Regions from separate parts of the Enterobacter sp. SA197 genome, predicted to be linked through region 2. Evidence: predicted binding sites of a transcription regulator. Region 2 holds the regulator's gene; each other region holds the start of a gene.

Region 1 (5,508 bases), 2.5 Mb from region 2:
TAAGGAGCTGACACCTCACGCGGAGGGATACGGGCAATGATTTCCGCGAGCAGTTTATCCTGCAACGCCTGCTGGGACGCCATCACACGGCGACCATAATCATTTTCATCCCGGAGGTAGTCCAGCACTTCTGGCTGCGTTCGGGTATCGTCCCGTAGCCAGTAGTAGTTGTCCAGGCGCGTGTCACCATGCAGTGTCATGGTGTGAGGAAGTTGTTTAGCTTTCGGCGGCATAACATTTTACTTATTTATTCGACACTCTATAAGGTTGGCAAAAGCTGCCGCCGATGCAAGCGAAACGTGACAACAAGGTTACTGTGGCAGTGCGCGCTTCTGCTCCTGAAGATCGGCTTCAATGCCCTCGCGAACCTCCTGAGGGATCTTCAGCGCATCGCCTAATGCGGCGAGATAGCTACGCTCCATAAAATGGTCGATATCAATGGCAGCGCAGCTCAGGAAGTACACCTCCAACGCCTCTTCTTCATTTTTGATATCCCGGGCCAGGCGCTGAGGGTCCAACGGTTGTTCTATAGCCTGCGCCACCAGTAACCTGCCCTGTTGTTCCACGCCGGCTTCGCGCAGCTGCTGTTCAATAGCGGCACGTTCTTTATCATCAATGTGCCCGTCACTTTTTGCGGCGAACACCAGCGCAAGGATCAATCGTTCCGTTCGGACATCCAGCGGAGAGCTCGTCTGCCCGAACTGGGGTTCATCTTTATGCGCTGCCCTCACTTTATCTTTGTATTTGTTCCATAAAACAGTACCGGCGACCGCACCGCCTCCTGCCAGAAGCGCACTGGTGCCATATTTTGTGAGTAGCTTACGTGATGATTTACTCGAGACCAGTAAACCGGCGAGCCCGCCGAGTGCGCCGGGTACAAGCAGTTTTCCGAGCCCCTGATCGGTAGATGGTGAGCCCGACGCACTTTTTTGGCCGAGCAATGACTGGAGTTGATTTAACCAGTTTGACATGATGTCCCCCGCTTAAGCGATGCCAGAAAGGTTCAGCGTAAGCGAGGGTGTGTCAGGAAATGTCTAAGTCTGCAAAAGAAAAGAAAATTCTGTACGCTTACTGGTGCTGATATTCTGCTTTTCCCGCTTTACAGTCTACCTGGACGAGATAGTGAATATCCGTATTCTTACCGCGCACGGTCAGGGGCACGCGCCATTTATCTTCTTTACCCTGCACGGCTTTTGGGCTAATCCAGGCGACCGGATCGGCCTGCCCAAGTTTTTGCTGATCATCAGCCCAGCGAACAATGCGGTTTTGCAGATAGTCACGCTTGACGCTGGCAGCAATGCCCTCAGCGTTCATTCCCTCACAACCTGGAAAGGTTACTGATTTTTGGTTATCAATGGTGACCGTCTTATCGTCTGCCGCTGAAACCACGAAACTCCCTGCCAGTAACACCGTACCCATTAACACTCCTGCTAATTTCATGCTTTTCTCCTGTGCATATAGCCCATACAAAGCATGGTACAAATTACTGGCAGTGCAAGGTGAATCAGGCAGCAGAGCGCTTCGCTGCGCGTTTGATATCTACAGCCTGGCTTTCGTTATCCGCTTCAGCGGAAACAGCAGCCGACGGGGTGTCCTCTGCTTCAGCCGAGGGGAGCTTACCCGATCGGAAGATGTGGCTCAGAACATCTTTTTGCTCTGCAAGCCACATGGCCATTTGATCGCGCTGCACATCCTCAAATGCAACAGGTGCTTCGCCAAGCCAGGTCTCAAGTACCTCAGCAAGATCAAGCATTTTGTCGTAGGCATCCGCTTCCTTTTTGCTGGCAAAAGACATTTTTTCCTCACCGTTACGAATCACAACATATTTGACTTCAACCGCCATGATACAGCCCCTTACCTGTTTATATATACAGTATATTACCGCACCACTGCCCTGGATGCAAGTCGCAAAAGACATGCGCAAACGTTTTCGTATATACTGCGGCCAGGTTTTTTTGAGGGTGAAATGACGATGACTTGTTTAGGTACTGCGCTGCGTCCGGCAGCAACACGTGTGATGTTACTGGGTTCAGGAGAGCTCGGGAAGGAAGTGGCCATCGAGTGCCAGCGGCTTGGGATTGAAGTCATTGCCGTAGATCGCTATGCCGATGCGCCCGCCATGCAGATTGCGCATCGTAGTCACGTGATTAACATGCTTGACGGCGACGCGCTGAAGGCCGTCGTGGCGCAGGAAAAACCGCACTATATCGTGCCGGAAATTGAAGCGATTGCCACCGATATGCTGATTGAGCTGGAGTCTCAGGGCCAGCATGTCGTGCCGTGCGCCCGTGCGGCAAAACTGACCATGAACCGTGAGGGTATACGCCGTCTTGCTGCTGAAGAGCTGGCACTGCCAACCTCGAGCTACCGTTTTGCTGATAGCGAAGAGGCCTTCCGTGAAGCCGTCAGTGAAATAGGTTTACCCTGTATTGTTAAGCCGGTGATGAGTTCATCAGGCAAGGGTCAGAGCCTCATTCGCACCGCCGGACAGCTGGAAAAAGCCTGGGAGTATGCGCAGCAAGGTGGTCGTGCTGGTGCCGGCCGTGTCATTGTGGAAGGCGTCGTCAATTTTGATTTTGAAATTACCTTATTGACCGTCAGCGCCGTGGATGGCGTTCATTTCTGCGCCCCGGTGGGTCATCGTCAGGAGGACGGCGATTACCGCGAATCCTGGCAGCCGCAGCAGATGAGCGACGTGGCGCTCAAGCGCGCTCAGGAAGTGGCGCGCAAAGTGGTGCTGGCGCTTGGCGGGCATGGCCTGTTCGGCGTAGAACTCTTCGTGTGCGGCGATGAGGTGGTCTTCAGCGAAGTCTCTCCACGTCCCCATGATACCGGGATGGTAACATTGATTTCGCAGGACGTTTCAGAGTTCGCACTTCACGTGCGCGCCTTCCTGGACTTGCCGGTAGGTCAGATTCGCCAGTACGGGCCATCAGCCTCTGCGGTGATTCTGCCTCAGCTGAAAAGTAAGAATGTCACCTTTGATAACCTGCAGAATGCCGTTGGCGCAGGCCTGCAGGTGCGTCTGTTTGGCAAGCCGGAAATTGACGGGACGCGGCGTCTGGGCGTAGCGCTGGCGACAGCGAATTCCGTTGAAGAAGCGGTGGAACGTGCGAAGGCGGCGGCTACAGCGGTAAAAGTTTTTAGTTAACGCGTACCCTGGGATCATTCCCCGGTGCCGCGACTCCCGCGGTACCTTTCTGCCAACCCCGGTGCCGCTACGGGATAGTATTCCGCCATGAGACGCTGAAATCAGCCAGTGAAACGCGGTCAGCGCCGTACAGGGTATCGCCAGCCTTACTCCGGGCGCAGCAGGTTCTGTTGCCTGTAAAAAAGCCGGTGCAATGATATGCACCGGCTTTTATTTTTAACCAGGAACACAACCCGGGTTAAATAAACTTATTTCGCGCCTTCTACCGCTTCGCGAGCCAGTTTAGTAATACGGTCATAATCGCCAGCTTCAAGCGCATCGGCCGGAACCAGCCAGGAACCACCGATACACAGCACGCTTTTCAGCGCCAGATAGTCACGGTAGTTAGCCGGCGAGATACCGCCGGTCGGGCAGAAGCGCACCTGCGAGAAAGGACCTGCGATAGCCTGCAGCGCTTTGGTGCCGCCGTTCGCTTCAGCCGGGAAGAATTTGAACTCTTTCAGACCGTAGTCCATGCCCAGCATCAGTTCCGAAACGGTGCTGATACCCGGAATCAACGGGATGGTACCTTCCGTCGCGGCTTTGAGCAGCGGCTCAGTCAGGCCCGGGCTTATGGCAAACTGTGCGCCTGCTTCGGTCACTTCTTTAAGTTGCTGCGGGTTCAGCACGGTCCCGGCACCAATAATGGCATCCGGCACTTCTTTAGCAATCGCGCGGATAGCATCCATAGCGCATGCGGTACGCAGCGTCACTTCCAGCACGCGTACTCCGCCAGCTACCAGCGCTTTCGCCATCGGGACGGCGTGTTCCAGTTTGTTGACAACAATAACCGGCACAACCGGACCCGTTTTCAGGATTGCTTCTGCACTCGTTTTCCAATTTTTCATCAGAGTTTTTCTCTCGCCAGAACGAATAATCTTGTCGTTTTAAAAATCGATACAGGTTGCGCCCTGTTCCGCGCCGGACAATTTTTCCCGTAACGCGCCGAACATTTCGCGCCCCGTGCCTACGCGCATTGCGCTCAGGTCAGGAATATGTGGCTGACGTGCGGTCAGTTCGGCCTCATCGACCAGCAACGTAAGTTCGCCAGTTTGGCCGTTTACGCGAATCATGTCGCCATCACGCACTTTTGCCAGCAGCCCGCCGTCATACGCCTCAGGCGTGACATGGATGGCGGAAGGCACTTTACCTGATGCGCCGGAGAGGCGTCCATCGGTAACTAACGCTATTTTGAAACAGCGGTCCAATAATACACCAAGTGGCGGCATAAGTTTATGTAATTCTGGCATGCCGTTCGCTTTTGGTCCCTGATGGCGCACAACCACCACGCAATCCTTGTCCAGCAGCCCTGCCTCAAAAGCAGGTAACACGTCATGCTGGCTTTCAAAAACCACAGCCGGCGCTTCGATAACCTGATATTCAACCGGCACGGCGGAGGTTTTCATTACCGCACGGCCCAGGTTACCACTAAGCACTTTAGTACCGCCGTGGCGGGAGAATGGGGCATCGACCGTAGCAATGACCTGTGAATCGAGAGGGGCCATAGCGCCGTCGCGCCAGGCCAGTTCGCCGTTATTAAGCCACGGCTCCAGGGTGTAACGGGAGAGACCAAACCCAGCGACGGTATTGACATCTTCATGCAGCAAGCCGCCTTTGAGCAGCTCACGCATCAGTACCGGTACGCCGCCCGCCGCCTGGAAATGGTTAATGTCGGCCGGGCCGTTCGGGTAGAGTTTCGCCATTAATGGCACGACCTCAGAGAGCTCTGAGAAGTCATCCCAGTTGATAATGATGCCTGCCGCGCGGGCCATCGCAACGAGATGCATGGTGTGGTTTGTCGAACCGCCGGTTGCCAGCAGTGAGACAATGCCGTTCACCACGGCTTTTTCATCAATCATTTTACCAATCGGCATCCATTCACTGCCGTTACCGGTCAGTCGGGTCACCTGACGCGCGGCAGCGCTGGTCAGTGCTTCGCGAAGCGGCGCATCCGGGTGAACAAAGGAGGAACCCGGTAGCTGCATCCCCATAAACTCGATAACCATCTGGTTGGTGTTGGCGGTGCCGTAGAAGGTACAGGTGCCCGGTGCATGGTAAGAAGCCGCTTCGGACTCCAGCAGCGCCATACGATCGACCTTCCCTTCCGCATAGAGCTGGCGAATACGCACTTTCTCTTTATTGGGCAACCCGCTGGCCATCGGGCCTGATGGGACAAACACCGCCGGTAGGTGGCCAAATGAGAGGGCAGCCATTGCCAGACCCGGTACGATTTTATCGCACACGCCAAGGAAGAGTGCACCGTCGAACATGTTATGCGACAGACCCACCGCTGCTGACATGGCAATCACTTCACGACT
Region 2 (5,508 bases):
CTTTCGCCAGGAGCGCCGGGTTAATTAATGCCGCACTGCCATAACTGGCTGAAGCAACCCCCGTCCCCCCCATCGCATCATTACGCGCTTCCGCCCAGGTATTCGCTGCTCCCGCTTGATTTGCCACTGTAAAGGAGACAGCGATAGCGACCACTGAAAGTTTGAGTTTGTTTTTCACAATTATGCGTCTCGTAGTCAGATGAGTTTTTTTATGCCCCGCTCCTTTTTACATGAACGGGAATGCTCTATTGCTGCGAATAACACCAAAAATATGTCTTATTCTGCCAGACAGGCAATAACTGGCAGAAAGTATAGTTATAAGAAATGTCCCACATTATTTATAGAAGACGTAATGCGATTGTGAAAGGCGCTAAAGCAGGCCGATCTCGGCGTTTAACGCAGAACATGATAAAGTGAGGGATTATGCCGCCGGGAAACGAGAGGACGACAATGGATAAGACCACTTCGCAAGAGATGCTAACGCAGGCTGAAAAACTGTGCGTGCAGCGCAATGTGCGTCTGACGCCACAGCGCCTTGAGGTTCTGCGGCTGATGAGTCTGCAAGAGGGTGCTATCAGCGCTTATGATCTGCTGGATCTGCTTCGCGAGAGCGAGCCGCAGGCGAAACCGCCCACCGTTTATCGTGCGCTGGATTTCCTGCTGGAACAAGGCTTTGTGCACAAAGTAGAATCTACCAACAGCTATGTGTTGTGCCATCTTTTTGACCAGCCGACCCATACTTCGGCGATGTTCATCTGCGATCGTTGCGGGGTGGTCAAAGAGGAAGAAGCGGAAGGTGTGGAAGATATCATGCACATGCTCGCCGCAAAATTAGGCTTTGCCCTGCGCCATAATGTTATTGAAGCGCATGGCCTGTGTGCCCGTTGCGCTGAAGTGGAAGCCTGCCGCCATCAGGGCGACTGCCACCACGATCACTCAATTTTAATCAAGAAAAAGCCACGTTAAGCACGGGCTCTGGGCGGGTGGAGAAAGAAGAGTGGTACGTCCATGTACCGTCGGGCAGGGTAGTCTCTTAAAATGCCTGTTCAGAGGGCTTTAAGACTACCAGCGGTAATCGTGACGGGTTTCCCAGTCACCAACCTCTTTTTCCGCTTGATCTTTCTGGTAGCCATAACGTTCCTGGATTTTACCTACCAGCTGATCGCGTTTACCTTCGATGACGGTCATGTCATCGTCAGTCAGTTTGCCCCACTGTTCTTTCGCTTTACCTTTGAACTGTTTCCAGTTACCGCCGACTTCGTCTTTATTCATAATCATTTCCTCATCGTTCGGTTTTGAATAGCGAGTATTCATCCATTTATTACGTTCTTAATGTGCTGAACGTGATAATAATTGTAGTCAGGGATAACGATGCGGTGGATTTATTCGGAATTTTTAACCATCCATACGCTGTTTTGAAGAATAGACATTGAGGAGAAAAAAGAATGCGGCAGAGAACGAGGGGGATTTAAGTTATTGTAATAAAAGCAAATAAACCGCGATAACTGTATGCGTTATCACGGCTCATAAAAGTAAGTTACAGCCATTCGCCATTGCGGATCACGCCAACCGCCAGCCCTTCAATGGTAAAATTCTGCTCGCGCAGATTAACCACGATAGGCGAAAACTCGCTATTTTCCGGCAGGAGCTGAACAGTATTACCTTGCTTTTTCAGCCGTTTAACCGTCACTTCGTCATCAATACGGGCGACCACTACCTGACCATTACGGACATCCTGCGTTTTATGCACGGCCAGAAGGTCGCCGTCCATAATGCCAATGTCTTTCATCGACATCCCGCTAACGCGCAGCAGGAAATCAGCATTAGGTTTGAACAGAGAGGGGTCAACCTGGTAATGGCCTTCAATATGCTGCTGGGCCAGAAGAGGCTCGCCCGCCGCGACGCGCCCGACTAAGGGCAGACCTGCATCATCTTCCACTTCAAGCAGCAAACGAATGCCACGAGAGGCACCAGAGACAATCTCAAGTACACCCTTACGCGCCAGCGCTTTCAGATGCTCTTCCGCTGCGTTTGGGGAACGGAACCCCAATTGTTGCGCGATCTCTGCACGCGTCGGCGGCATACCGGTTTGGTTGATTCGATCGCGGATAAGATCGAACACCTCTTGCTGCCTGGCCGTTAAAGCTTTCATTCCGCCCCCTGGGTGTATATACAGTTATGCTGTGAGTATATACAGCTAAAGGCGATTTTGAAACCAAAATTACGCAAAAAACCAGCAGTTAGCGCAAATCCTGAAGCTTTATCGAAAATGGCTCCACAACAGCGAAACCCAGGTAAAGATCGCAACCAGAATGGCCATCAACACCGCTGCCGACCCCATATCTTTCGCGCGCCCGGACAGCTCATGAAATTCAGCGCCAATTCGGTCAACCACGGCTTCAATAGCGCTGTTGAGGATTTCAACAATCATCACCAGAACCACTGAGCCAATCAGCAATACACGGGTGATGGCGTCAACATCAAGGAAACAGGCGATAATAATTGCCAGAATGACCGCAACGGCCTCCTGGCGGAAAGCAGCTTCGTTGATCCATGCTGCGCGTACGCCTTTCCATGAATAACCCGCCGCTTTGATGATGCGGGTAATGCCAGTGGTATTATTGGCCATTAAAAGAACCTTTTTATGTAATGAACAACGATCTCTATGTAAGGTTATAGAGGTACAAAGAATTTGTGCGCGCTTTCTGATATTCTTGCGGCGCAATGGCATTTTTAACCAGAGGCTTCACATCCTTTATGTCCGGCTGGCCACGAATTTACTACAAATTACTTAATTTACCATTAAGCGTACTGGTAAAAAGTAAGTCGATCCCTGCGGAACCTGCGCAGGAGCTGGGGCTCGATACCTCACGCCCTATTATGTACGTTTTGCCTTATAACTCTAAGGCTGACTTACTCACGTTACGTGCACAATGTCTGGCACATGATTTGCCGGACCCGTTAGAACCGCTGGTGATCGACGGAGCGGAGCTCCCGCGATACATCTTCATTCACGGTGGACCACGGGTGTTTACCTGGTACACGCCGAAAGAAGAGTCTATCAAGCTGTTCCATGACTATCTCGATGTGCACCGTAGCCATCCCGATCTGGATGTGCAGATGGTGCCGGTTTCGATGATGTTCGGCCGCTCACCGGGCCGCGAGAAGGGTGAAGTGAATCCCCCCCTGCGTATGCTCAATGGCATCCAGAAATTCTTTGCTGTCTCCTGGCTTGGCCGTGACAGCTTTGTACGCTTCTCTCCCCCGGTCTCGTTACGCCGCATGGCGACCGAGCACGGTACGGATAAAATCATCGCGCAGAAGCTGGCCCGTGTGGCGCGTATGCATTTCGCTCGCCAGCGTCTGGCTGCGGTTGGCCCGCGCCTGCCTGCCCGTCAGGATCTGTTTAACAAACTGCTGGCCTCCAAGGCAATTGCGCGTGCAGTAGAAGACGAAGCGCGCAGCAAAAAAATCTCTCATGACAAGGCGCAGCAAAACGCCATCGCCCTGATGGAAGAGATAGCGGCAAACTTCTCTTATGAGATGATTCGTCTCTCCGATCGCATCCTGAGCTTTACCTGGAACCGTCTGTATCAGGGCATTAACGTGCACAACGCTGAGCGTGTGCGCCAGTTGGCCCATGATGGCCATGAAATTGTTTATGTGCCCTGCCACCGCAGCCACATGGACTATTTATTGCTCTCCTACGTCCTTTACCACCAGGGGCTGGTCCCGCCGCATATCGCGGCTGGTATTAACCTGAACTTCTGGCCTGCCGGCCCGATTTTCCGCCGTCTGGGCGCGTTCTTCATTCGCCGCTCGTTCAAAGGCAACAAACTTTACTCTACCGTGTTTCGTGAATATCTGGGCGAGCTGTTCCAGCGTGGTTATTCGGTCGAATACTTCGTGGAAGGCGGACGTTCGCGTACCGGTCGCCTGCTGGACCCGAAAACCGGTACCCTGTCGATGACCATCCAGGCGATGCTGCGCGGCGGCACCCGTCCCATCACCTTAGTGCCCATTTACATTGGGTATGAACACGTCATGGAAGTCGGAACTTACGCCAAAGAGCTGCGTGGCGCGACCAAAGAGAAAGAGGGTTTTATGCAGATGTTACGCGGCTTAAGCAAGCTGCGTAACCTGGGTCAGGGGTATGTGAACTTCGGCGAGCCTATCCCGCTGATGAACTACCTTAACCAGCGCGTGCCGGAATGGCGGGAATCTATCGATCCTATCGAAGCGGTGCGTCCGGCCTGGCTGACGCCGACGGTGAACGCCATCGCCGCCGATCTGATGGTGCGCATTAACAACGCAGGGGCTGCCAATGCCATGAACCTCTGCTGCACCGCCCTCCTCGCCTCCCGCCAGCGTTCGCTGACCCGTGAACAACTGACGGAGCAACTGGATTGCTACCTGAACCTGATGCGCAATGTGCCTTACGCGGAAGATTCCACGGTGCCAACGGCCAGCGCGTCGGAGCTCATCGCCCATGCCCTGCAGATGAATAAGTTTGAGGTAGAAAAAGACACCATCGGCGACATCATCATTCTGCCGCGTGAGCAGGCGGTGCTGATGACTTACTACCGCAACAACATCGCGCATATGCTGATGCTGCCGTCGTTAATGGCAGCCATCCTCACCCAACACCGTCATATTTCTCAGGATGAGATGCTGCGCCATGTTGAGCTGCTCTACCCGATGCTCAAAGCAGAACTGTTCCTGCGCTGGGAAAAAGCGGAGCTGGCGGGCGTGCTGGACAACCTCGCACAGGAGATGCTGCGCCAGGGGCTGGTCACCATCAAAGAGGGGCAGCTGAATATTAACCCTTCACACTCCCGTACCCTGCAACTGCTGGCGGCGGGTGCGCGCGAAACGCTGCAACGCTACGCCATTACCTTCTGGCTGCTGAGCGCGAATCCGTCGTTCAACCGCAGTACGCTGGAGAAAGAGAGCCGCACGCTGGCACAACGTCTTTCCGTGCTGCATGGCATCAACGCGCCGGAATTCTTCGACAAGGCGGTGTTCAGTACCCTGGTGCTGACCCTGCGTGATGAGGGCTTCATCAGCGATACCGGTGATGCGGAACCGGCGCAAACGCTGGAGATTTACCAACTGCTGGCGGAGTTGATTACCTCGGATGTGCGTTTGACGATTGAGAGTGCGACGCAGAGCGAGTGAACAGGATGCGGTCTGCTTCCTTCTCCCCAGGGAGAAGGAGCAAACACAAAAAAGGCAACTGACGTTGCCTTTTTGCTTTTACCTCCAATAGCTCACCGCCAGCCCTATAAACAGCACCATGCCCACATAGTTATTGTTCAAAAAGGCCTTAAAGCAGGCATCCCGATCGCGCCCGGCGATAAGCTTTTGTTGATAAACAAAGAGTGCGCCCGCAACCAGCACCGACCAGTAAAAATCCCAGCCCAGACCGTTAAGCTTGCCTACGGCAACCATCAACGCCAGCACCGCCACCTGTAAAATACCAATGATCAGCTTGTCCTGACGACCAAA
Region 3 (5,508 bases), 2.3 Mb from region 2:
TTTTGTCGATCGATAAATTATTTTTATTTGATTAATCCTTTCAGTGGTATAGGATTTCAACGTGTTCTGCTCAATTCGCCAACACCAGGCAGCAGAACACGTTACCCTGGTGAGACCGCGCGTGGTCTTTCAGGTGACTCAAGGATGACGTAACCGTTCTTGCCGGGGTAACACCTCCCATCGCCACGCTTATCACAGCACTTTATTCATATTCACGCCCGTGACTCTGAAGCCACTGGTTTCATAAACGTGCCGGGCTTGTGCGTTATCACCGGCAACGCGCAGCTGAATTTGATGACATCCCTCATGCTTTAGCCTCTCTTCAAGTGCAATTAACGCTTTACGCCCGAGGCCCTTATTGCGAAACGGCGCAAAGAGATAAAACTCATTAATAAAAACGGATTTTTGCAGCGCATTGGTTTTGTACCACAGGTAACCAATATGCATTTCGCGGTTATTTTCCTGCTGTGTAATGCAAAGCAGCGTCTGACCCGGCGTGTTTTCTGCCAGCGGAAAACTGTTCTCTATTTCCTGCCTGGCATGGGCCAATGCCTCGGTTTCACTGAGCTGATAGCTGGTAACAATTTCTGCGGCGTAGTCGGGCACGAAATAATCCACAAAGCCCTGAAAAGTGGCAGCTGTAAGGGGAGTAAAGGCGATCATAAAATGTCCTTACGTTATTTTTTCTATTGTGACATGAAACGGATTTGAGGATTGGTTTGATCAACGTCTATGTCGAATTTTTGTTTTAACATTTAACCAAAACAACAGGATGAATCAGTTTATGAAAAAAGGGGTATTAATCTACACCGCTTTGCTGCTTGCCGGAACCGCAATAGCGAATGAACAAAAACCTGTTCTTCTCGATTGCCCTCTACCGTTGATGCCTGTTAAAGCGCGTGCACTAAATATTTCAGGTGCAGTGGAATACCAGGCATGGGTCAATGCAAAAGGAGAGGTCTACTCAATGTCACTGAAAGGCGATGAGGTTTTTTTTAAAGAGGTTGACCGGGCAGTCAAGCGTTGCAAATTCGAACCAGGAAAACCTGGGGTTCATCATGGGAAGATGTCTTTTATAATACCGAAAGAAGGTGAAGCAAAATAATGCTGACAACGATTTTCACCAGGTCAGACTACACATGTGCTGGACTATTTTTTATTGCGACGTTGTTGCTGTCGGGCTGTACAAAAGTAAATTCTCACCCCCGTAACGAGGCAGACGACATAATAACGGGCATGTCTGCACAAGACTCAAATGCGGAACTCATCAAATATCTCTCGCAGATACACCGTGCGGTTACACAACAAATGGTCGATGTCGACGACAGGGAAGGGAAAACATGTAGTTTGCACATTAAGCTGAATCCCGATGGCTCGCTCAAGGATGTTCAGGCTATCAGCGGAGATCCGGGTTTATGCCCAGTGTTAATATCAGCGATGAAACACGCGCAGCTTCCGGCTCCGCCCTCAACAGAGGTCTACGAGCAAATCAAAGTTGCCACGCTGGATTTCAAACTATAACGTTCTGTTAAACAGATTTACTATCGGGCGTCCGGCCTCTTTACCTGCGCACGCCCAATCCGTTTTACTCATCCACCGCCAGCCACATATCGGCTTCTTCAAACATCTCCTGCACGGTACGGCTGATCTGCTCTTTCTCATGTTTGCTGGCATCGGTATTAATGGATGGCAGCGTCACCATCGGCTTAACCCGTACTTCGGCGTCCGGGAAAATACGGCCGATGCGTTTTGTTAATTCGGCTAAAATGCGCTCCTTTGCGTCTGGCAAGCCTGCAAAATTGCGTTTATCGTAAACCAGTTCCACGAACATAACCGTCTCCAGACCAGATAAAAAACCTGGTACAAGTATACTGTAAATACATACAGCATCAAGCGCAGACGCCTCCTTTCTGCCCATGAAATAAGCAATTAAACCGCTCAAGGCAAAATTTACACTTCCTCTAACCCGCTCATCAGCCACTGCTTTAAGGCAAAACGGGTATTTCATGTTCAGAAACAAGCGCAACGGTATCTTGATCATCGCGCCGGAGAAAACTACTGTATATAAAAACAGTAATTATTTCAGGAGGTGACGTATGGAGTTTTTCAGACCCGCAGAGTTGCATGTGGTAACCGCCATTCCGCTTTTCAGCGATCTTGTCCAGTGCGGTTTTCCGTCCCCGGCAGCCGATTATGTAGAACAACGCATCGATTTAAATGCCTTACTGATTCAGCATCCTTCTTCCACATATTTTGTTAAAGCAGCGGGCGACAGCATGACAGACGCCGGTATTTCAGACGGTGACCTGTTGATAGTCGACAGTGCGCGTACGGGAGAGCATGGCGATATTGTCATCGCTGCCGTAGATGGCGAATTCACCGTAAAAATGCTCCAGCTGCGCCCCCGTATTCAACTTAATCCCATGAACAGCGCTTACCGGCCTATTGTTATCAGTCATGAAGATACGCTCGATATTTTTGGGGTGGTGACTTTCATCGTTAAAGCGACCCGCTGATATGTTTGCTTTGTGTGATGTAAATTCATTTTACGCATCGTGCGAGACGGTGTTCCGGCCCGATTTAAAAGGTCGCCCCGTGGTTGTGCTCTCCAATAACGATGGCTGTGTTATCGCGCGTAGCGCAGAAGCGAAACCCTTCATCATTATGGGCGCGCCGTACTTCAAACAAAAAGAGGCCTTCAGGCAGCATAACGTGGTTGCCTTTTCCAGTAATTACGAGCTCTACGCCGATATGAGTCACCGGGTGATGACGACGCTCGAAGAGATGGCGCCACGCGTGGAGATTTACTCTATTGATGAGGCATTTTGTGACCTCACTGGCGTCCGTAATTGCCGGGTGCTACAGACGTTCGGGGAGGAACTGCGTGATACGGTGCTTAAGCGTACGCATTTGCGCATCGGAGTCGGCATTGCGCCAACCAAGACGCTGGCTAAGCTTGCAAATCATGCGGCAAAAAAATGGCTGCGTCAGACGGGCGGGGTGGTTGATCTGTCGAACGTGGAGCGCCAGCGCAGGCTGATGGCACTTCTTCCGGTTGAAGAGGTCTGGGGCGTCGGGCGACGTATTACCAAAAAGCTGAACGCGATGGGGATAAAAACTGCGCTCGACCTCTCCGAACAAAGCACCTGGGTAATTCGCAAACATTTTAACGTGGTGCTGGAGAGAACCATTCGGGAGCTACGCGGTGAGCCCTGTCTTGAACTGGAAGAGGTCATACCCAATAAACAAGAGATTGTATGCAGCCGCAGCTTTGGCGATCGTGTGTCGGAGTATGAGCATATGCGCCAGGCTATCTGCTCCCACGCCACGCGCGCGGCAGAAAAGTTGCGTAAGGAGCGTCAGTACTGTCGCTTTGTTTCCACATTTGTAAAAACCTCACCCTTTGCCCCTGACGAGCCCTATTACGGTAACAGCGGCTCGGTACACCTCCTCACGCCTACGCAGGACACGCGCGACATTATCCAGGCAGCAATACGCTGCCTGGAAAGCATCTGGCGGGAAGGCCATCGTTATCAGAAAGCGGGGGTCATGCTCGGCGATTTCTTTAGCCACGGCGTGGCGCAACTTAACTTATTTGATGAGCTCACGCCGCGCGCCAACAGTGAGACGTTGATGACACTTCTCGATTCGCTCAATGAAAAACGTGGAAAAGGGACGCTCTATTTTGCCGGGCAGGGCATTCAGCAGCCGTGGCAGATGAAAAGAGAGATGCTGAGCCCCCGCTATACGACACGTTTTACGGATCTGCCGTCGGCGCGTTAAAGGCGACAGATTTTACGAAATGTACGTTCTTTTTTTACATGTGATGAGAAATTCATGTACCATACCCCCCTATAGTATCAATGGGAGCGAAAATGCCACATTCACCTGAAGATAAAAAACGCATTCTTACCCGGGTTCGTCGTATCCGCGGGCAGGTTGATGCGTTAGAACGGGCGCTGGAAAACGGCGACCCTTGCATCGCCATTTTGCAGCAGATCGCCGCCGTTCGCGGTGCGTCAAACGGTCTGATGGGGGAGATGGTTGAAATTCACTTAAAAGATGAACTGGTCGCAGGGGAGACCACGCCCGAACAGCGTGCGCTGCGCATGGCGGAAGTCGGTCATCTTTTACGCGCTTATCTAAAATAAAACTTACGTACACATAAAAAGGAAACGTCTGATGAAATCACGTGCTGCAGTAGCTTTCGGGCCGGGCCAACCGCTCAAAATTGTTGAGATCGATGTCGCGCCACCGAAAAAAGGCGAAGTGCTGGTTCGCATCACCCATACCGGCGTGTGCCATACCGACGCATTTACGCTGTCCGGCGACGATCCTGAAGGGGTGTTCCCGGCGGTGCTGGGCCATGAAGGCGGTGGAGTGGTGGTAGAGGTCGGTGAAGGCGTCACCAGCCTGAGCGTTGGCGATCATGTTATTCCGCTCTACACCGCTGAATGTCGCGAATGTAAGTTCTGTAAATCCGGTAAAACCAACCTCTGCCAGGCCGTTCGCGCCACCCAGGGGAAAGGACTGATGCCAGATGGCACCACCCGTTTTTCTTACAACGGCGAACCCATTTACCACTACATGGGCACCAGTACTTTCAGTGAGTACACCGTGGTGGCTGAAATTTCACTGGCGAAAGTCAATCCACAGGCGCCACTCGACAAAGTCTGCCTGCTGGGCTGTGGCGTGACCACCGGTATTGGTGCGGTTCACAATACGGCGAAGGTCAAAGAGGGTGACACCGTTGCGGTGTTCGGCCTCGGCGGTATCGGTCTTGCTGTTATCCAGGGTGCAGTCCAGGCGAAGGCGGGCCGTATCATCGCGGTCGACACCAACCCGGAGAAATTTAAGCTGGCAGGGGAAATGGGGGCGACCGATTTCGTTAACCCGAAAGACTACGAGAAACCGGTGCAGGATGTCATCGTTGAACTGACCGACGGCGGCGTCGATTTCAGCTTCGAATGTATTGGTAATGTGAATGTTATGCGTGCTGCGCTTGAGTGCTGCCACAAAGGGTGGGGTGAGAGCGTGATTATCGGTGTTGCTGGCGCAGGACAGGAGATCAAAACCCGTCCATTCCAGCTGGTGACCGGTCGCGTATGGCGCGGTTCTGCATTCGGCGGCGTGAAGGGACGCACTCAGTTACCGGGCATGGTCGAAGATGCAATGACGGGGAAAATCGATCTTGACCCCTTTATTACCCACCGCCTGCCGCTGGATCAGATCAACGAAGCATTCGATTTGATGCACGAAGGTAAGTCTATCCGCACCGTAATTCATTTCGGCGATAAATGATTTAACCGCCAGCGGTGATCACCGCTGGCGTCTTAATGTTCCAATCTGTGACCTGTCTGGCGTTTTTACCTGTAACTAAACTCCCACAATTGCCGATACCGTTTTTACAGGCGTGTTTTACGCTTCTTACTATAAGAGAGTCGAAAGCCATGGATAAAACAGCAGCGATGCTCAGAACGCAAGGCATTGGATTTATGCACAATATTC
Region 4 (5,508 bases), 1.5 Mb from region 2:
AAACACTTTCCGAAACGGTGGTGCAACTGATTGAAGATGCCGAACATAAAGAAAAATACGCGACGACAATGTCATCGCTAAAGCACGATCTCCAGGCCTTACTGGGCAAAGAGTGAGTCCCATTTACTAAAGACAATAAAAAACCCCGCCAGGCGGGGTTTTTTTTAGACGGTAAAACTTAAGCCTGAGGCTGAGTTACAACGTCTTTGATACCTTTAACTTCGATCTCTACGCGACGGTCCGGCGCCAGGCAATCGATCAGCGCAGGGCGCGCTTTCACGTTGTCACAGGTGCTGCCAGTAACCGGGTTAGATTCACCCATGCCACGTGCGGAGATTTTGTTAGAAGGAATACCTTTAGAGATCAGGTAATCAACCACGGACTGAGCACGTTTCTCGGACAGACCCTGGTTGTAAGCGTCAGAACCGATACGGTCAGTGAAGCCCAGAACAACTACGGAACCGTCTTTCGGATCCAGGTTGCTCAGCTGGCTGTACATCTGATCCAGAGCCTGCTGGCCTTCAGGTTTCAGAGTTGCTTTGTTGAAGTTGAACAGAACGTCAGACTTCAGAGTGAAGTGCTTGGTCTGTACTTCTGGAGCCGGAGCCGGAGCCGGAGCAACAACTGGTGCTACGTCTTCCTGCTGGCCGAAACGGTAGGAAACACCAAGGCTCAGCAGACCGTTATCCTGACGGGTGCCAACGGTGTTAGCATCACCGATGTTGTTAACCCACTGGTATTCCAGACGAGTAGCGATATCGCGGGTCATTGCCCACTCAACACCACCTGCGAAGACCGGAGATACGCCAGTGTCGTGATCTTTGAAGTGAGCGTCTGCAGCAGGAGCATTTGCTTTAGAGTCTGCACGCCATACCATACCACCCAGACGGGTGTAGATGTCCAGATCGTCTGCTACCGGGTAGCTCAGCTTAGCGGTCAGCTGTACGCCTTGAGCTTTAAAAGCGCCGTTTACGGTATCGCCTTTATACTCTTCGCGGCCCAGCCAGTCGTAGCCCATTTCGAAGCCAACATACGGGTTAACCTGATAGCCACCGAACGCGCCAGCACCCAGTTGGTTTTCATGAGTCGGGCCATCGTTAGGAATGAAACCAGTATCATGGAACTGAGACCAGCCCAGTTTACCACCTGCATACCAGGTATTATCTTTCGGTGCGGCCTGCGCTACGGTAGCGAAACCAGCCAGTGCCACTGCAATCGCGATAGCTGTCTTTTTCATTTTTTGCGCCTCGTTATCATCCAAAAATCGCCATGGAAATCTCGGAGAGAAATCACGGTTAAATCCTTCACCGGGGGTCTTGCTCACTTATTACTCAGCAGATATCTTTTCGATATCTTTGGCTTATGCTGAGCACCCCTGGCGATGTAAAGTCTACAACGTAGTTGGAAACTTACAAGTGTGAACTCCGTCAGGCATATGAAAAAAAAGGCTTTGTATACACAATATTTAACAATTCTGCGCAAGCAATCAGCAGTCGAAACGTCAAAAAAAGGGCGCAAACCATGACCTGGCGCGGTATTTAGCTGATAACAATGGAAATGATAACTCAAGTAAATTTAATGCCAGGATTTATCTTATTTTTACTCAATGATACAAATTTGAATGAATTTTTACCCCGGAATGCTGTCTCGCATCCTGATGATCGCGTCTGACCGGACGCATAACAAACCCAATAGCATTACCTTCTTCTGCCGCCTGTGCCAGCTGCTGATGCTCATCCTGCGTCAGTTCATCTGCATGCCACCCAATAACAACACTGTAATTTCCGGTGCGTAAGGCGCGAATCATGGATTCCAGCGTCAGGCTCGGTGAGAGCTGGTTAATCTGCATCACTTTTGTAAGTGGCAATCCCGCAGACTGTACCCATTCGCGGCTCAATTTTTGCTGAGGCGTTAACCAAAGCTGCCAGCGTGACTGTTGACCAAGCTGTTGCAATAAAGGCAATAACAGTAATTGCGTCATTCCGGGCTGGTCTTCGCGATAGACCACTTCACTGATGAGCCCTGTAGAGACATTATGAGCATTCGCGTGAGGCGCGGAAATAAATTGTGTTGAACGATTTGCACGGCTTAGTGAGTGGTACATGATCAACCCAGCCCTAGTAGTTACTGTATGTTTATACAGTAACCCTCAGGCGTTTAAAGATCAACCTCATTTTCTGAAAGAGCCTCGCATTTTTGTGGCCTGATAGAGCGCAGTAATAAAATTCGCTTGCTGAGTGGCGCACACTTCCCTATGTTCCTGAGTAACGGATCCGTTAACTAAGATGCTGTTTTAGACCATGATTTAAAAGGAATAATCATGAAAAGCATATCCTATCAGAGGATCTATTTATCTCAGGAATATCTTGCAACACTGGGGGATATTCGATCCCGCGCCCTTTTCGGGGGATACAGTCTCTCTGTCGATGATGTCGTGTTTGCCATGGTGGCGAATGGAGAGTTGTATCTGCGCATGTGCGAAGAAAGTGCATCTTATACAGTGAAACGACAATCACCGTTGCTGACGTATAAAAAGCGTGGACGTCAGGTGTCACTTAACTATTATTTTGTGGATGAACATCTCTGGCACGACAGAGCCATGCTGGTCCGGCTCTCCTCATATTCCCTGAATGCCGCGCGCTCAGAAGCACAGCAGAAAAGAGCGGTTCTGCGCTTAAAGGATTTACCCAACCTCACCTTTCAGCTTGAGACCTTACTTTGCGAAGCAGGGGTCAGGGACCCGACGATGTTACGCATGTTGGGGGCAAAAGCATGCTGGTTACGCATGAAAAAGAGGAACAAAAATCTGGGTGTTAAAGTGTTACTGGCCCTCGAAGGGGCCATCTTTGGCATGCATGAAGCGGCGCTGCCTGCATGCCGGCGAAAGGAACTTATCGACTGGTTCAATACGCTCGACAGCAAAGCATGGGAGCCGCGTTAAACCAGCTGCTGACGTAAGTAACACATTTCCGGTAACAGGGATATCAGTAAGCCAATCTGTTGCAATACCAGAGGCTCTTTGCTGTCAGGCCTGGGCTCAAGATGCTTAATTCGCCGTGAGAGGTCTGCCAGCGTTAACTGCACGCGCTCCTCATCGGCAGGCTGATGATGGAGCGCATCGTCCACGTAACAGACAGCATCGTCCAGCAGCCGAAGAATTGCCGGGTGCGTTAGCTGTTCCCGATGAGCCCCAAGGGCAGAAATATAACTGATAAAAGTATGGTTCAGGCACAGCAAGCGGAAGGCAACATCGCGCTGCTCGGCAGAGGTTCCCGGTTCTGACGCCATATTGGAGACAACAGAAGCCAGTTCTGCATCGCGGTTGTAGGCGCTACGACGGGCAATACGATAAGCCAGACGGTTATCCCGTCCCTGGTGGTACTGCTCCAGAATGGCATCGAGGTAGCGACAGTTGGCATTTACGGCCTGTTCCGTGACCCGCTTAAGGTTACGAAAACGCCAGTCGGGCCAGATAAAACTCACCGCCGCCCAGGCAATCGCACACCCTATCAACGTATCGATAACGCGAGGTATGGCAACTTCAAATCCTTCGCCAAGCAAGTTAAAGCACAGTAAAACCAGAAGGGTGATGAACATCGTTGCCTGAGCATACTGCACAAGGCGAAAAGCAAAAAAGAGCACACCTGTAATAACGATGAGGATGAGTTGCCCTTCGAGCGAGGGGACGAAATAGAGTACCGGCAAACCCAGCGCGACACCGGCCAGCGTACCAATGATGCGTAGCGTCAGGCGATGCCGTGTGGCGTTATAGTTGGGCTGACATACAAACAGGCTGGTGAGCAATATCCAGTAGCCATGATGCAAACCCAGGGCCTGGATAACCCCATAACCCACGCACAATACAACAGACATACGTACCGCATGGCGGAATAGCGCCGATTCCGGCGTCAGATTGCTGCGTAAACGTAAGCAGATGTCGCTCAGTCCGTGCAGACTATCATCCGCCAGCAGGTTCTCGGTTTCATTTGACGCAGAGATGTGCGCCTGCCCGGACTCAATTGTGGCAAGTTGGGCATCTATAGCCCGCAGGTTGTCCAGCAGAAAACCCAGCGCTTTAAGCTGTTCATGCGATGTTGTACCACCGGCGCGGATCCTGTCCAGAGCGGCATCGAGATGAACAAAGGCACGCTCAAAACGCGTGTCGTGCTGGTAAGGCGTACGCAGCAGAATGGCCCGTGCCAGGTGAGCGCAGGCCAGCGACTGTTGCGATATCAACCGCTGAAAACGAAACATGACGTCGCTGTAGCGAAAATGCTCACGTAGCGCCTGGTACTGAATATGCGACGAACTGGCACGTTCGTGAATATCCTGAGCGACAAAATAGTAGCGCAGCGTTCTGCGGGTTCCGCGCTGGCCTCTGTCACCGCGAAGGCGCGTCAGTAGTGAGGCTTTAGTCTGATTCAGCGTCGTGACCAACTGACCATTCGCCAGCGCCAGTTCATATAAGGGTGCCTGACTTTCATCCTCCAGGTCAGGATCAAACAGGCGGGATTTGAGCTCAAGGTAATGCGAAAGCTGTTCATAACAGCGCGCCAGGTTGTCCTGCAGGGGACGGATAGGAAAAACCAGATGGCCTGCCAGAGTGAGCAGGTTAAACCAGACGGCGCCTGCAAGAAGCAGCAAAGGCTGCTGATACCAGATGCTATAAAGTGACGTCCCAAGCATAGTGTAGATGGCAATCAGTAGCGCGCCAAAAGCAATGGTGGCGTAACGCTGGCCCAGCCCTCCCAGCAAAATAAACCCGATCGTGGACAGGACAAGTCCAGGAGCAAACAGCCAGGGCCAGGGGAAAAGTAACTCGACTGAGGCCGACGCAATAAAAAAAGAGATCAGGGTGATAATGAGATTACGCAACCGCCCGGTGAGTCTGTCATCGAGGTCAGCCAGCGCGGCTGCAACCACACCAAGCGTCAGTGGGATGGTTAGCTTAACATCGCCCACAAGCCAGGGCAGGGCTGCAGCCCCACACAGAGCGATAAAAATGCGCACGTTATACAGCCAGGCACTGTTCCATGTATACCGGCGCAGAAGGGGACTTAACATAAACACAACATCCTGTTAAGGAAAACGCCGACGGGCGTTGGCTTCACGCGCGGCGCGAGCGACCTCGACGGAGACCACGCGACGTCCTACGGGCCAGAGAGCAATGGCGGCGATTTTGAAATTCGCCACCCCTACCGGGATGCCAATGAGGGTAATGCACTGCGTGATACCTGCCACAATGTGCATGATGCATAACCACCAGCCGAACAGCACAAACCACACCAGATTGAGCACGGTTCCGCCGGCATTGCGCAATGAACTTTTGCCTTCGGGATCAAGTTCGTCAACATGGATAGCTTCGTTGCCCCAGGGAACCAACGACAGCCGGGTGATTTCCCAGCAGGAGCGGGTCAGGGGAAGTGTAATAACCAGCATGACGCTAAAAACAGTGGCTATCAGCCAGCCCAGTGTGGTTGCAAATCCGCCAAGCACAAAATTCAGAAT

What was found. Region 2 encodes LexA, which represses DNA repair genes until DNA is damaged. Its sites were predicted from a motif close to TNCTGTATGTACATACAGNA; they were not measured.
Region 1: M1D91_RS13435 (YebG family protein) is a predicted target of LexA. The motif match lies at 1,857-1,876, and genes of this name have one in related genera.
Region 3: M1D91_RS12305 (DinI-like family protein) is a predicted target of LexA. The motif match lies at 1,870-1,889, and genes of this name have one in related genera.
Region 4: sulA (SOS-induced cell division inhibitor SulA) is a predicted target of LexA. The motif match lies at 2,126-2,145, and genes of this name have one in related genera.

The regions. Positions count from the first base shown of each region.
Region 1 covers NZ_CP096393.1:2,868,015-2,873,522, forward strand. Annotated here, with positions in the region: gene ptrB (oligopeptidase B) at 1-233, opposite strand, end outside; gene M1D91_RS13425 (tellurite resistance TerB family protein) at 312-971, opposite strand; gene yebF (protein YebF) at 1,069-1,440, opposite strand; gene M1D91_RS13435 (YebG family protein) at 1,505-1,843, opposite strand; gene purT (formate-dependent phosphoribosylglycinamide formyltransferase) at 1,973-3,151, shown strand; gene kdgA (bifunctional 4-hydroxy-2-oxoglutarate aldolase/2-dehydro-3-deoxy-phosphogluconate aldolase) at 3,400-4,038, opposite strand; gene edd (phosphogluconate dehydratase) at 4,078-5,508, opposite strand, start outside.
Region 2 covers NZ_CP096393.1:346,739-352,246, reverse strand. Annotated here, with positions in the region: gene traF (conjugal transfer protein TraF) at 1-178, opposite strand, end outside; gene zur (zinc uptake transcriptional repressor Zur) at 451-966, shown strand; gene M1D91_RS01630 (CsbD family protein) at 1,063-1,272, opposite strand; gene lexA (transcriptional repressor LexA) at 1,538-2,152, opposite strand; gene M1D91_RS01620 (diacylglycerol kinase) at 2,261-2,629, opposite strand; gene plsB (glycerol-3-phosphate 1-O-acyltransferase PlsB) at 2,758-5,178, shown strand; gene ubiA (4-hydroxybenzoate octaprenyltransferase) at 5,257-5,508, opposite strand, start outside.
Region 3 covers NZ_CP096393.1:2,627,428-2,632,935, reverse strand. Annotated here, with positions in the region: gene M1D91_RS12320 (GNAT family N-acetyltransferase) at 193-663, opposite strand; gene M1D91_RS12315 (energy transducer TonB) at 785-1,105, shown strand; gene tolA (cell envelope integrity protein TolA) at 1,105-1,521, shown strand; gene M1D91_RS12305 (DinI-like family protein) at 1,586-1,831, opposite strand; gene M1D91_RS12300 (translesion error-prone DNA polymerase V autoproteolytic subunit) at 2,097-2,516, shown strand; gene M1D91_RS12295 (Y-family DNA polymerase) at 2,518-3,783, shown strand; gene M1D91_RS12290 (metal/formaldehyde-sensitive transcriptional repressor) at 3,876-4,151, shown strand; gene M1D91_RS12285 (S-(hydroxymethyl)glutathione dehydrogenase/class III alcohol dehydrogenase) at 4,183-5,301, shown strand; gene M1D91_RS12280 (methyl-accepting chemotaxis protein) at 5,451-5,508, shown strand, end outside.
Region 4 covers NZ_CP096393.1:1,856,278-1,861,785, forward strand. Annotated here, with positions in the region: gene matP (macrodomain Ter protein MatP) at 1-116, shown strand, start outside; gene ompA (porin OmpA) at 179-1,237, opposite strand; gene sulA (SOS-induced cell division inhibitor SulA) at 1,604-2,104, opposite strand; gene M1D91_RS08435 (TfoX/Sxy family DNA transformation protein) at 2,321-2,941, shown strand; gene yccS (YccS family putative transporter) at 2,938-5,064, opposite strand; gene M1D91_RS08445 (YccF domain-containing protein) at 5,080-5,508, opposite strand, start outside.